One region of the Planococcus sp. MB-3u-03 genome, then DNA from elsewhere that is predicted to be linked to it. Evidence: riboswitches for the same ligand, from Rfam matches in the RefSeq annotation. Region 1 holds a riboswitch; the other holds the start of a gene.
The links. Region 1 has a riboswitch for cobalamin ahead of CW734_RS14460 (ABC transporter substrate-binding protein). Riboswitches for the same ligand answer to the same signal wherever they lie in the genome.
Positions count from the first base shown of each region.

Region 2: linked by a shared signal. The riboswitch ahead of CW734_RS05375 (hypothetical protein) and the one ahead of CW734_RS14460 (ABC transporter substrate-binding protein) in region 1 are both predicted to bind cobalamin.

Region 1 is NZ_CP025135.1:2,634,751-2,640,079, reverse strand. It holds gene argS (arginine--tRNA ligase) at 1-732, shown strand, start outside; cobalamin riboswitch at 777-958, shown strand; gene CW734_RS14460 (ABC transporter substrate-binding protein) at 1,306-2,283, shown strand; gene CW734_RS14455 (FecCD family ABC transporter permease) at 2,276-3,268, shown strand; partial or broken gene CW734_RS14450 (adenosylcobinamide amidohydrolase) at 3,269-4,728, shown strand; gene cbiB (adenosylcobinamide-phosphate synthase CbiB) at 4,725-5,329, shown strand, end outside.
Region 2 is NZ_CP025135.1:824,597-829,925, reverse strand. It holds gene CW734_RS18670 (CPBP family glutamic-type intramembrane protease) at 3-224, opposite strand; gene CW734_RS05380 (MerR family transcriptional regulator) at 910-1,650, opposite strand; cobalamin riboswitch at 2,058-2,237, shown strand; gene CW734_RS05375 (hypothetical protein) at 2,418-2,948, shown strand; gene CW734_RS05370 (ABC transporter substrate-binding protein) at 2,945-3,904, shown strand; gene CW734_RS05365 (biotin/lipoyl-containing protein) at 4,084-4,533, opposite strand; gene CW734_RS05360 (alpha-ketoacid dehydrogenase subunit beta) at 4,547-5,329, opposite strand, start outside.

The sequences.
Region 1 (5,329 bases):
ACGTATACGTATCTGACACCGGATATCGCTTACCACGAAGACAAAATCCAGCGCGGTTTCGACAAGCTCATCAATATTTGGGGAGCTGACCACCACGGCTACATCCCACGCATGAAAGCAGCAATCGAAGCGCTTGGCTACGACCGCGATACGCTTGAAGTGAGCATCATCCAAATGGTGCAATTGTATAAAGACGGCGAGAAAATGAAAATGAGCAAACGTACCGGTAAAGCCGTGACGATGCGCGAATTGGTCGACTTGGTCGGCCTAGACGCGGTCCGTTATTTCTTTGCGATGCGCTCCGGCGATTCCCATATGGATTTCGACTTGGATTTGGCCGTTTCCCAGTCCAACGAAAACCCGGTTTATTATTCCCAGTACGCACATGCGCGCATCTGCTCGATCTTGCGCCAGGCAGCGGAGCAGAACTTCACCGCTTCGACTGAGCATCTGGAGCTGTTGACGGACGAAAAGGAAATCGAAGTATTGAAGAAAATCGGCGATTTCCCACAAGTCATCGCAGATGCTGCAAAACTCCGTGCGCCTCACCGCGTCACGACTTATATCCATGAACTGGCGTCGAACTTCCACAGTTTCTATAACGCCAATAAAGTATTGGATGCTAGCAATGAAGAATTGACGCGTTCGCGCCTTGCCCTGATCGAAGGGGTTAAGACGACACTCGCAAATGCCTTGAAGACAGTCGGCGTCCAAGCTCCTGAAAAAATGTAGAAGACAACTAGAGCTTTCGGTGTATAATGGAGTCATCAAATCAACTGAATAGCAATCATGAAGGTGCTTATGTCTAAGAACATGAGTTAAAAGGGAAGCCGGTGCAATTCCGGCGCGGTCCCGCCACTGTATGTGAGAGCAAACTGCAAGGCCACTAGGAGATCCCGGGAAGGCGCAGCAAGCGATGACCACAAGCCAGGAGACCTGCCTTCATGAACACCGAACCGAAAGCTTGCGAGGACAGGCCGGACGCGCTTGTTTTTTGCGAACCCGTCCTGTAAGTCCTCTGCATCCTTTATGCAGGGGACTTTTTTAATGAAATGTGGAAGCGGCTGTTCAGCTCCGACAGGCATAAGACAATCTGGCGAAGCGGCGCTTTTTGCCGCACAGCCAGAGTGGCTTATGACCCGAGGAGCTAGGCGCTGGAACTAGCCACCAAGAAAAGCGTAAGCGGCTGAATGGAGGCTAAGCTAAATGCGCGACGTCCTGTCGCAACGCTTAGCTGACTCACATCCTGTGAGCCCCCGAGCGAGCGCTTGGTAGGGAAAAAACAAAACACCAGGAGGAATAAGGATGAAAAATATATGGAAATTCGGGACGGCTGCAGGAATGGCCGCAATTGTACTGGCTGGATGCGGCGACGAAGCGGCACCTGTCGAAGATCAAGATGTAGAAACACCGGCTGAACCGCCGTCGGAAGTAGCGGAAGCGGAATTCCCGGTTACCTTAGTCGATGCAATGGGCGATGAAGTAGTCATCGAAGAAGAACCGGAATCATTTGTTTCGATGATTCCTTCTAATACAGAAATCGCCTATGAGCTTGGGCTGGGCGAAAAAATGGTCGGCGTTTCGGATTTCGACAATTATCCGGAAGAAGTAGCAGATCTAGAAAAAATCGGCGGCCAAGAATTCAATGTAGAGAAAATCATCAGCCTGCAGCCGGATGTCGTTTTGGCCCATGAATCAGGGCTTGGCATGGGAACTGAAGGATATCAGCAGCTGCGTGATGCCGGATTGAATGTCTTTGTCGTAGAAAACGCAGAAACATTTGATGAAGTATATGAAACGATTTCCGTCATCGGCCAAGTGTCAGGCGCAGTGGAAGCAGCAGACGGGTTAATCGAGGAAATGGAAGCGCAAGTCGCGGAAGTTGAAGAACTGGCGGCTGGTGTCGACGAATCCAAATCGGTCTTCGTAGAGATTGGCAGCGAACCGGAACTTTATACAGCCGGTACAGGTACGTTCATCCATGAAATGCTGACAATGATTCAAGCTGAAAATGTCGCAGGAGGCGAAGAAGGCTGGATCAGCATGGATCCGGAAGCAGTTGTTGCGGCAAACCCTGAAATCATCATCACCACAGAAGGCGGTTATATCGAAAATGCTGCTGAATTGATCAAAGAGCGCAGCGGTTATGCAGATGTGACGGCTGTGCAAGAAGATGCCATTCATGAATTGAACCCTGATACTGTCACGCGCCCAGGCCCGCGTTTGACGGAAGGCTTGATGACATTGGCAGAAGTGATTTATCCGGAGACCTTCAGTGAGTAAATCTGCACTCGCCTATGTAGTCTCCCTAATTTTATTGGGCGGGGCAGTAGTGCTCGGCGTGACGGTCGGGACGGTACCGATTTCACCGGCGGTTATCTGGAATCCTTCATCGGACGAAGCCGCGGCGAACATCTTATGGAATATCCGCATGCCGCGTGTGGTGCTTGCGGGACTAGTCGGTGCGGCACTTGCGATTGCGGGCGCAGCTTTTCAAGGCTTGCTGAAAAACCCGCTCGCTGATCCATATACTTTGGGAGTGTCGTCCGGTGCCGCTGTCGGTGCCGTGATGACGCTTTTTTTCGGCATCTCCATTCCATTTCTTGGCCTGTTCACCTTGCCGGTCATCAGCATGATCGGCGCATTGATCACGATGCTCGCCGTCATGGGCTTTGCGCGGCTTGTCGATCGTTCGATGAAGATGGAAACAGTTATTTTGACTGGCATCATCTTCAGTTCATTCCTGGGGTCGATCATGTCTTTGATGATCGCGTTGACCGGTGAAGAATTGCGGCAGATCATCGGCTGGCTGCTTGGCAGCGTATCGATGCGCGGCTGGCCCTATGTCCAGATGGCGCTGCCGTTTGTACTGGTTGGTTCATTCGTCTTATGGCTTTACCGCCGGGAATTAAACGCGATGCTGTTCGGGGAAGAACGTGCACAGCATCTTGGCGTGGACGTCAAGAGGAGCAAGATGGCGATTTTGATCGGCGGCTCGGTCCTGACCGGATCTGCAGTTGCCGTTTCCGGGACAATCGGCTTTGTCGGCCTGGTCGTTCCGCATATCACGCGCCTCATATGGGGCTCTGACCACCGCCATGTCCTGCCGTTATCGTTCATCAACGGGGCCGCACTTTTGATCGTTTGCGACCTGGTGGCGCGGACAATCATTTCACCGACCGAATTGCCGATTGGCGTGATCACTGCGTTTATCGGGGCGCCGGTCTTTGCATTCATCTTTTTCCGACAGCGCAGAGGAGGGCTTTAAATGTTGCAAATTGAAAAGTTGTCAGGCGGCTATGGCGACAAGAAAATTGTCGATCGCATTTCATTCGGTGTTGAAAAAGGCCGCATGCTCGGCATACTGGGACCGAATGGCAGCGGCAAATCCACCTTGATGAAATTAATCAGCGGCGTCTTGGAGCCGACAGCCGGCGTTGTCCGGATCGACGGCAAGCCGGTTGGCGATTTCCCAGCTAAGGAATTGGCCCGCAAGATGGCGGTCTTGCCGCAGCTGCACGCGCATGCTTTTTCACACACTGTCCGTGAAACGGTTTCTCTCGGCAGGTACCCGCACCAAAGCGGTTGGTTTTCGTCTTGGTCCGAAGAAGATGAAGCGGCAGTCCAGGAAGCGATGAAGCTCATGGACATCAGCCACTACGAATCGACATTACTTGAAGAGATGTCCGGAGGCGAACAACAGCGCGTCTTCGTAGCGCAAGCCTTGGCGCAAAATGCGGCGGTCCTGCTTCTTGACGAGCCGACCAACCATCTCGATATCAACCACCAGAAAGAATTGCTGGATACCATTAAAAAACAGGCGATCGAAAAAGAATTGACGATCATCTCCATCTTCCATGACATCAATCTGGCATCCATGTATTGCGATGAACTTCTACTGATGGACGAAGGAAGCATTGTCCGAAAAGGGGAGCCTCACGAAGTTGTCAGGACGCATGATGTCGAGTTTGTCTATCAGACGCGTGTCAGCAATCACCCCCATCCGGAGCTGCCGAAGCCGCAAATTACATTATTGCCTGGCGTGCGCAGAAAGCCGGCAGGGCAGCAAGTGAGAGCTGAAGATTTTCTCGTGACCCCGGAATTTGTCGCTTACCAAAGCCAGCTTCCGCTGAAAACCGTTTCATCTGCCGTCGTCAACGCGGGTTCTGGCTGGTTCCGCAATTTCCTCAATCGACGCGTCGATGCCAGCTATAATATCGACAATAGTTTTGAGGAATTGGTCGATTATATCGAAGACAGCGGGTTGAAGGCGACGGATACCGTAGCGATGATGACCGCTGTCCGCACAGAGCATGCCATTGTCCGTGAATACGCGGGGATTTCGGCAGCATCGTCGTGGCGGTGACAGCAGGTGTCGGCAACGGCGTCGATGTATCGCAAGCAGTGGCGCGTGAACAGCGCGTCGGCACCATCAACACCTGGATCATGGTCAACGGCATTCTGTCGGATGAAGCGTTTATTCAAGCGATGATCACGGCGACTGAAGCCAAGACGAAAGCCTTGCAGCATGAAGAAGTCATCGATCCGCTAACCGGAACAATTGCGACGGGCACCTCAACCGATAGCTGCCTGGTCGCCGCTACGCAGCAAGGAGAAGCGCTGCAGTATGCAGGGCCGATTACCGAAGTCGGGAAGCTAATCGGCACGGGTGTCTTCGAATGTACAGTTGAAGCGATCCACCTTTACCGCGAGGCGAAAAAAGCATGATCCACCATGTGTTGGCCATCGGCATTGGCCTATTGCTCGACCGCCTAATTGGGGATCCGCCGGCATGGCCGCATCCTGTTCGCTGGATCGGTTCATTGATCAATAGGTTGAAGAGCCGCCTGAATGTTCCAAAGCATGCGTTTCGCAACGGCTTTGCCATGCTTTCGATTGTATTGGCGATTGTCGCAACAGTAACGGTCGCGATCGTTACTATTGCCTATTCGCTCCATCCAGCAATCGGAGTTTTAGTAGAAGCGCTGTTGATCGCTTCCGGCTTGTCGCAAAAAAGCTTGAAACAGGCAGCGGAAGATGTTTACACGCCGCTCGTCCAAGGTGACTTTGCGCTTGCCCGCAAAAAGCTGTCATGGATTGTCGGGCGCGATACGGAAACTTTGGGAGAAAGCGAGATTACCCGCGGCGTCGTCGAAACGGTTTCCGAAAATACAAGCGATGGCATTACCGCTCCGATGTTTTGGGCGCTATTGTTCGGCGCGCCTGGGTTATGGATTTACAAAGCGGTCAATACATGCGATTCGATGGTCGGCTATAAGAATAAAGAATTTCATGCCTTCGGTTTTGCTTCCGCAAAATTCGATGATGT
Region 2 (5,329 bases), 1.6 Mb from region 1:
TGTTAAGCCATGAATGATGACGAGAGCCCAAAATTTCGATATTTTGACCATAAAAGCCCCAAAAATAATCCCATGAGTCCATGATTAGCAATGGAATTTGCTATAGTCACATCAATAGTGCCGGCGCTCTGAATAGTAACGTGCCAAACAGCCCATAACAAAGCAGATACACAAATGGCTGGCCAAGTTCCTAAAAAGCTCCAATCGAGTTTGTAACCAAACACGATAAAATAATTCTTCCAGAACACTGTTTAATAAGAAGGAAACTAAAGCACCGGTCAATAAAATAAGAAAATTTATTTCGTATGTATTAGACTCTGCAGAACCCCAAGGACTGAAATAATACATAAATATCCATACAAAACGGGTATGAGAGCAAATTTCCACTGTTTTTGCAGAGTGTGAGTAGAATTTTATTTTGTACGGCTTCCACTTGAAAATTATAAGAGGAACAAAAGAAGAAAAATAAGTTTGTAAATATAAAAATAGTCAAAAACGTTTTCAGCAGGCGTTATAATTAAAGCGAGAAAATATAAAAGAGCAGTAAACAATAGATAATGCGTTTGTGCCTTTAGAGTCTGTTTTTCCCCCTCATGTAAGCAGGGGGATTTTGGGTTTTTATATGGTAAAAAATATAAAACAATAAAAGGTATCCCGACTATTAACCAGTGCCGCCACAGTAAAAGTGAATCATCAAAATCTGCACTTACAATAATACGCCCGTTATTTGATAGAACAATCCATATAGAGGACACTATTAGAATGACTAGGGTTGTATAAGTTAAGTAAGAGTTCTTAGATGTAGTTATCATGTCTTTCCTCCCTTTTTTTGCGTGCCAATCTAGAAATTTCTTTTCCGACTTTGTCCGTTCAGCATTATAACGCTTCCGCTCATTGCTCCAGTTCAATTTACTTCTCCTTCTTCAACTCGTTTACTTCGTAAAAATCTATGATTTTATCAATGTATTCAATTACGTTTTCTTCCAAAAAGATTAATCCGGCTTTTTCTGGTGCTTCCTTTTGTAGGCTCCAATACTTTTCAATTAGTGCTTTATCACTGTTAAACGCTTCGTCAAGGAACAATATAAGTTTTCTAGCCAAGGTCTGAGATTTCATCGAGCTTGGGTTTTCATGCTTTTGTTCCCTGGCTGTTCTCAATAAGTAAACTATGTCCATAGATTCCTTCTCACCCATATGAAATAGGGGATTGTTAAAAACCTTCCTTTCTTTTTCACTAAAGTATTCTTTCAAATAAGCCATTTGCTTAACTTGATCTTCTCCCGTTTGCCCTATGTATTGGAATAGGTTGGTCCAACTAATGTCTTGTTCAATAAAAGATAGTTGCTGGGTTAACCTGAGCATTTTTTCCAGATAATCAAGGTGTGCTTTTTCTTTTGCAATAATAATCAATTGCTCTTCAAAAATGTCCTCCCAGTCATTTTCATTTAAAATAGATTTGATCTGTTCTAATTGAAATCCTAGTTTCTTTAAAGCGATAACCCGCTGCAGAATTAGAATATCTTCTTTTGAATAATAACGATAACCTGAATCTGCAATTCGGGAAGGTGTTAATAGATCGATTTCATTGTAATAGCGCAGTGTTCGAACAGTCAGGTTTAATTCTTTTGCCACTTTCCCAATACTATACATAAGCCACCTCCGTTTGTGCTTTCATTATTAGTATAACTCTGCCGTAAACGGAAGAGTCAACAGGCGGTATAAACTTTTCTGTAAATTTTATAAGCATATGGACCCTTAGTCCAAAAACCGTTCGTAAAAGTACACTTTTCCGAACGCTCTCAAAACAGCTTAATAAAGCGCGAAAAATGTTCGTAAACATACCAAAACACTTTACGAACGTTCGCTGGTTCTCGATGACTTTTACGAACGTTTTTCAACTCCTAGTGAAATACTGATTATGATCCATTCGCCTATGTACGGAGCCATGCCCAAAGCGGCCGACGCGGTGCCTCCCCTGTAACCTTTATTCAAGCTCCAAACAATTTCATTCTCCTCTCCTAAATCCAAATCAAAAGTGCTACACTGAAACTAAGTAAATAATCATGCAGGGAAAAGGTGCTGATTCGTCAGCGTAACAGGGAATCCGGTGAAAATCCGGAGCTGTTTCCGCAACTGTAAGTGCGTATGAAATAAGAGATGCCACTGGGGAGACCCGGGAAGGCCTTAGAGTAAAGCGATGCACAAGCCAGGAGACCTACCTTTTTCTGAACGTATTTTTGCTCTTCGGAAGATAAGAGGATCTACGGCAACTTTTTCCTATGGACAGCCTTGTGCTGGATATTCGCAATCGTGCCACTCTCTTCGTTGAGAGTGGCTTTTTTTGTCTCTTTTTGAAAGCGATACGTCTGCTGATATTTACGGATTCTATCCAGGAGGTGAACAAATGAAAAAAAAACATGCGCTACCTGTGCTACCCGTTCATGCGGGAAAGCGCTTCGACGGTCGATTTCGAGATCCGCACCGATTCCTTGACGACACGGATCGGCGAAGCCATCGCGGTCAACGATGTCCCGCAAATCATCGATGATTTGCGCTGCCTGCAGCCGATGGTTTATCACTTGAACGGCTCGGTGCGCGGGAAACTCGCGATTACCGAACAAGACCTCGCCGAGCTCAGCGACTTGTACGACCGCTACGTGGCGGAAGTGAAAGAGGAAATCGGCCAGTTCGTCCTGCCGCAAGGAACCCACGCTGCGTGCATTCTTCACGTCTGCCGCAGCGAAGCGAAAAAGTCCGTCCGCGCCCTGCACCATGTGATGCTTGAGCGCGAAGTGCCGGAGCATTTGATGGACTATGCCAACCTGCTCGCCAATGTCTTTTTTGTCATGGCCGTGTATGCCAATAAGCAGCACGGCGTCGATGAAATCCCATTCGTCAGCAAATCCTATCCAACAAAACGCATGAAGAAAAAGGAGACTCACTCGTGAAAATCAAATCATTTCTCTTACTCAGCATTCCACTCTCTTTAACACTCGGTGCTTGCCAAGATGATACTGCCGAAGTACCGGCAACAGACGAAACAACAGAAGAAACGCCAACTGAAACTGCAAGCGACGCACCGTACACGGTCACCGATGACCGCGGCGAAGAACTCGAATTCGAGCAAGCGCCTGAAACGATCGTGTCGCTCATCCCGAGCAACACCGAGATCGTCTTTGCACTCGATTCCGGCGATCAATTGGTCGGCGTTACCGACTATGACAACTACCCGGAAGCGGCACAGGACATCGAACGCGTCAGTGATTCCGTGGAATTCAATGCCGAGAAAATCATCCAGCTCGACCCGGATGTCGTTTTGGCTTATTCAACCGGCGAGGCACCGCCTGCCCTTTCCCAACTTGAAGATGCCGACATTCCGGTATTCGTTATCGAATCGGCTACTTCATTCGATGAAGTATACGGCGATATCGAACAAATCGCCTCTGTTCTTGCCAAGGAAGAAAAAGGCGCTGAAGTGATCGAAGGCATCCAAACGCAAATCGAAGATGTCCAAGAACGCCTTGCAGCGGTCGAAGAGCAAAAAGAAGTGTACGTGGAAATCAGCCCGTCCCCTGAAATTTACACAACCGGTAAATCGACGTTCATGCAGGAAATCCTAAACCACGCCCAAGTGACCAATGTCTTCGAGGACCTGGAAGGCTGGCCGAATATCTCTGAAGAAGAAGTCATCACCCGCGATCCCGAAGTCATCTTGACGACCGTGTCTTACGTGGAAGATGCCGTCGGTGATATCGAAGCGCGCGACAGCTGGTCGGATGTGGAGGCGATTGAGAATGACGAAGTGCATTTCATCGATTCCGACATCACTTCCCGCCCTGGGCCGCGCATCGGTGAAGCGGTGCAGTTAGTTGCGGAAACGGTTTATCCGGAATTGATGGAATAAGTTTATTCATTTGCGCTTCACTCAACAAGCACAGACATTCCCTAAGCTATTTCACTGTTTATAAAGTCCTGCATCATAACGGCGCAAGTCCTGCTCTCACTCTGTTTCAGAGGGAATGAATAGTCTACTCATCAATAAAAAAGGCGCAACCGATTAAGTCGGTTACGCCTTTTTTCTATTCATAATCCCGCTTCATCGCGGATGTCCTGCTCGGTTATCGCCCCGCCCTTTCCAGTCCCATTGACGTCTTCAAGTTTAACGTCCAGTTCTTTCGCGAGATGGCGAAGTCTTGGCGACACGCGGGTAAAGCTCGCTGTCTCTTGTGACGCTTCGTTTTCCTCCGCCTGTTCGAGATGGACTTTTTCAGAAGCCCCCGTGTTCTCGGCAGCTTGTCCTTTTGGGTCGATGACTGCAAGCAATGTACCAGCTTTGGCGGAATCTCCGCGCTTCACGTGGATTTTCTTCACCGTCCCACCCGTTTCGGCACGGATTTCAGACACCGCTTTTTCCGTCTGCACTTCACACAGCACGGCGCCTTCTTCGACGTAATCGCCTTCATCAACGAACCACAGGACAATCAAGCTCTCATCGGTATCTTCAGACAGCTTCGGCAAAGTCACATCATGCATCCAATCGCCTCCTTTACGCTTCATCCATCATCTGCTTGACTGTCTCGACGATTTTATCCGGCCCCGGCAAGACGAAATCTTCCAGCACATGGCTGTACGGAATCGGCACATCCGGAATCGCCAGGCGCTTGATCGGCGATTCAAGTTCATAGAGCGCTTCTTCCGAGACGATGGCCGCGATTTCAGCTGTCATGCCATACGAGCGGTAATCCTCATCGACGACGACCAGCCGATGCGTTTTCTTCACTGAATTGAGGATGGTATCTTTATCGATCGGCGCCAAGGATCGCAGGTCGATGACTTCCGCTTCGATGCCATCTTGTGCCAATCGCTCTGCCGCTTCCATCGCATAATGCGTCATCATCTGGATGCCGACGATGGTTACGTCTTTGCCTTCCCGCATGACATTCGCTTTGTCGAGCGGCACGGTATACGATTCTTCCGGCACATGGCCGACCGCATAATCGAGCTGGTCCATCCACCCGAGTCCTTGAAGTGATTTATGGAACATGAAAACGACCGGATTGTCGTCGCGTATCGCGGACGTCATCATGCCTTTTAAGTCATGTGGCGTGCTCGGTGCGACCACTTTCATCCCCGGCATATGCGCAAATGTCGCATACAAAGTCTGGGAATGCTGCGCAGCATCGCTATAACCGCCGCCGACCGAAGTCATGAGCACCATCGGGAGGCGCACATTGCCGCCCGCCATATTCGGGATTTTCGCCATATGGTTATAGATCTGGTCCATGCAGACGCCGAAGAAATCGACGAACATCAATTCTGCAATCGGCCG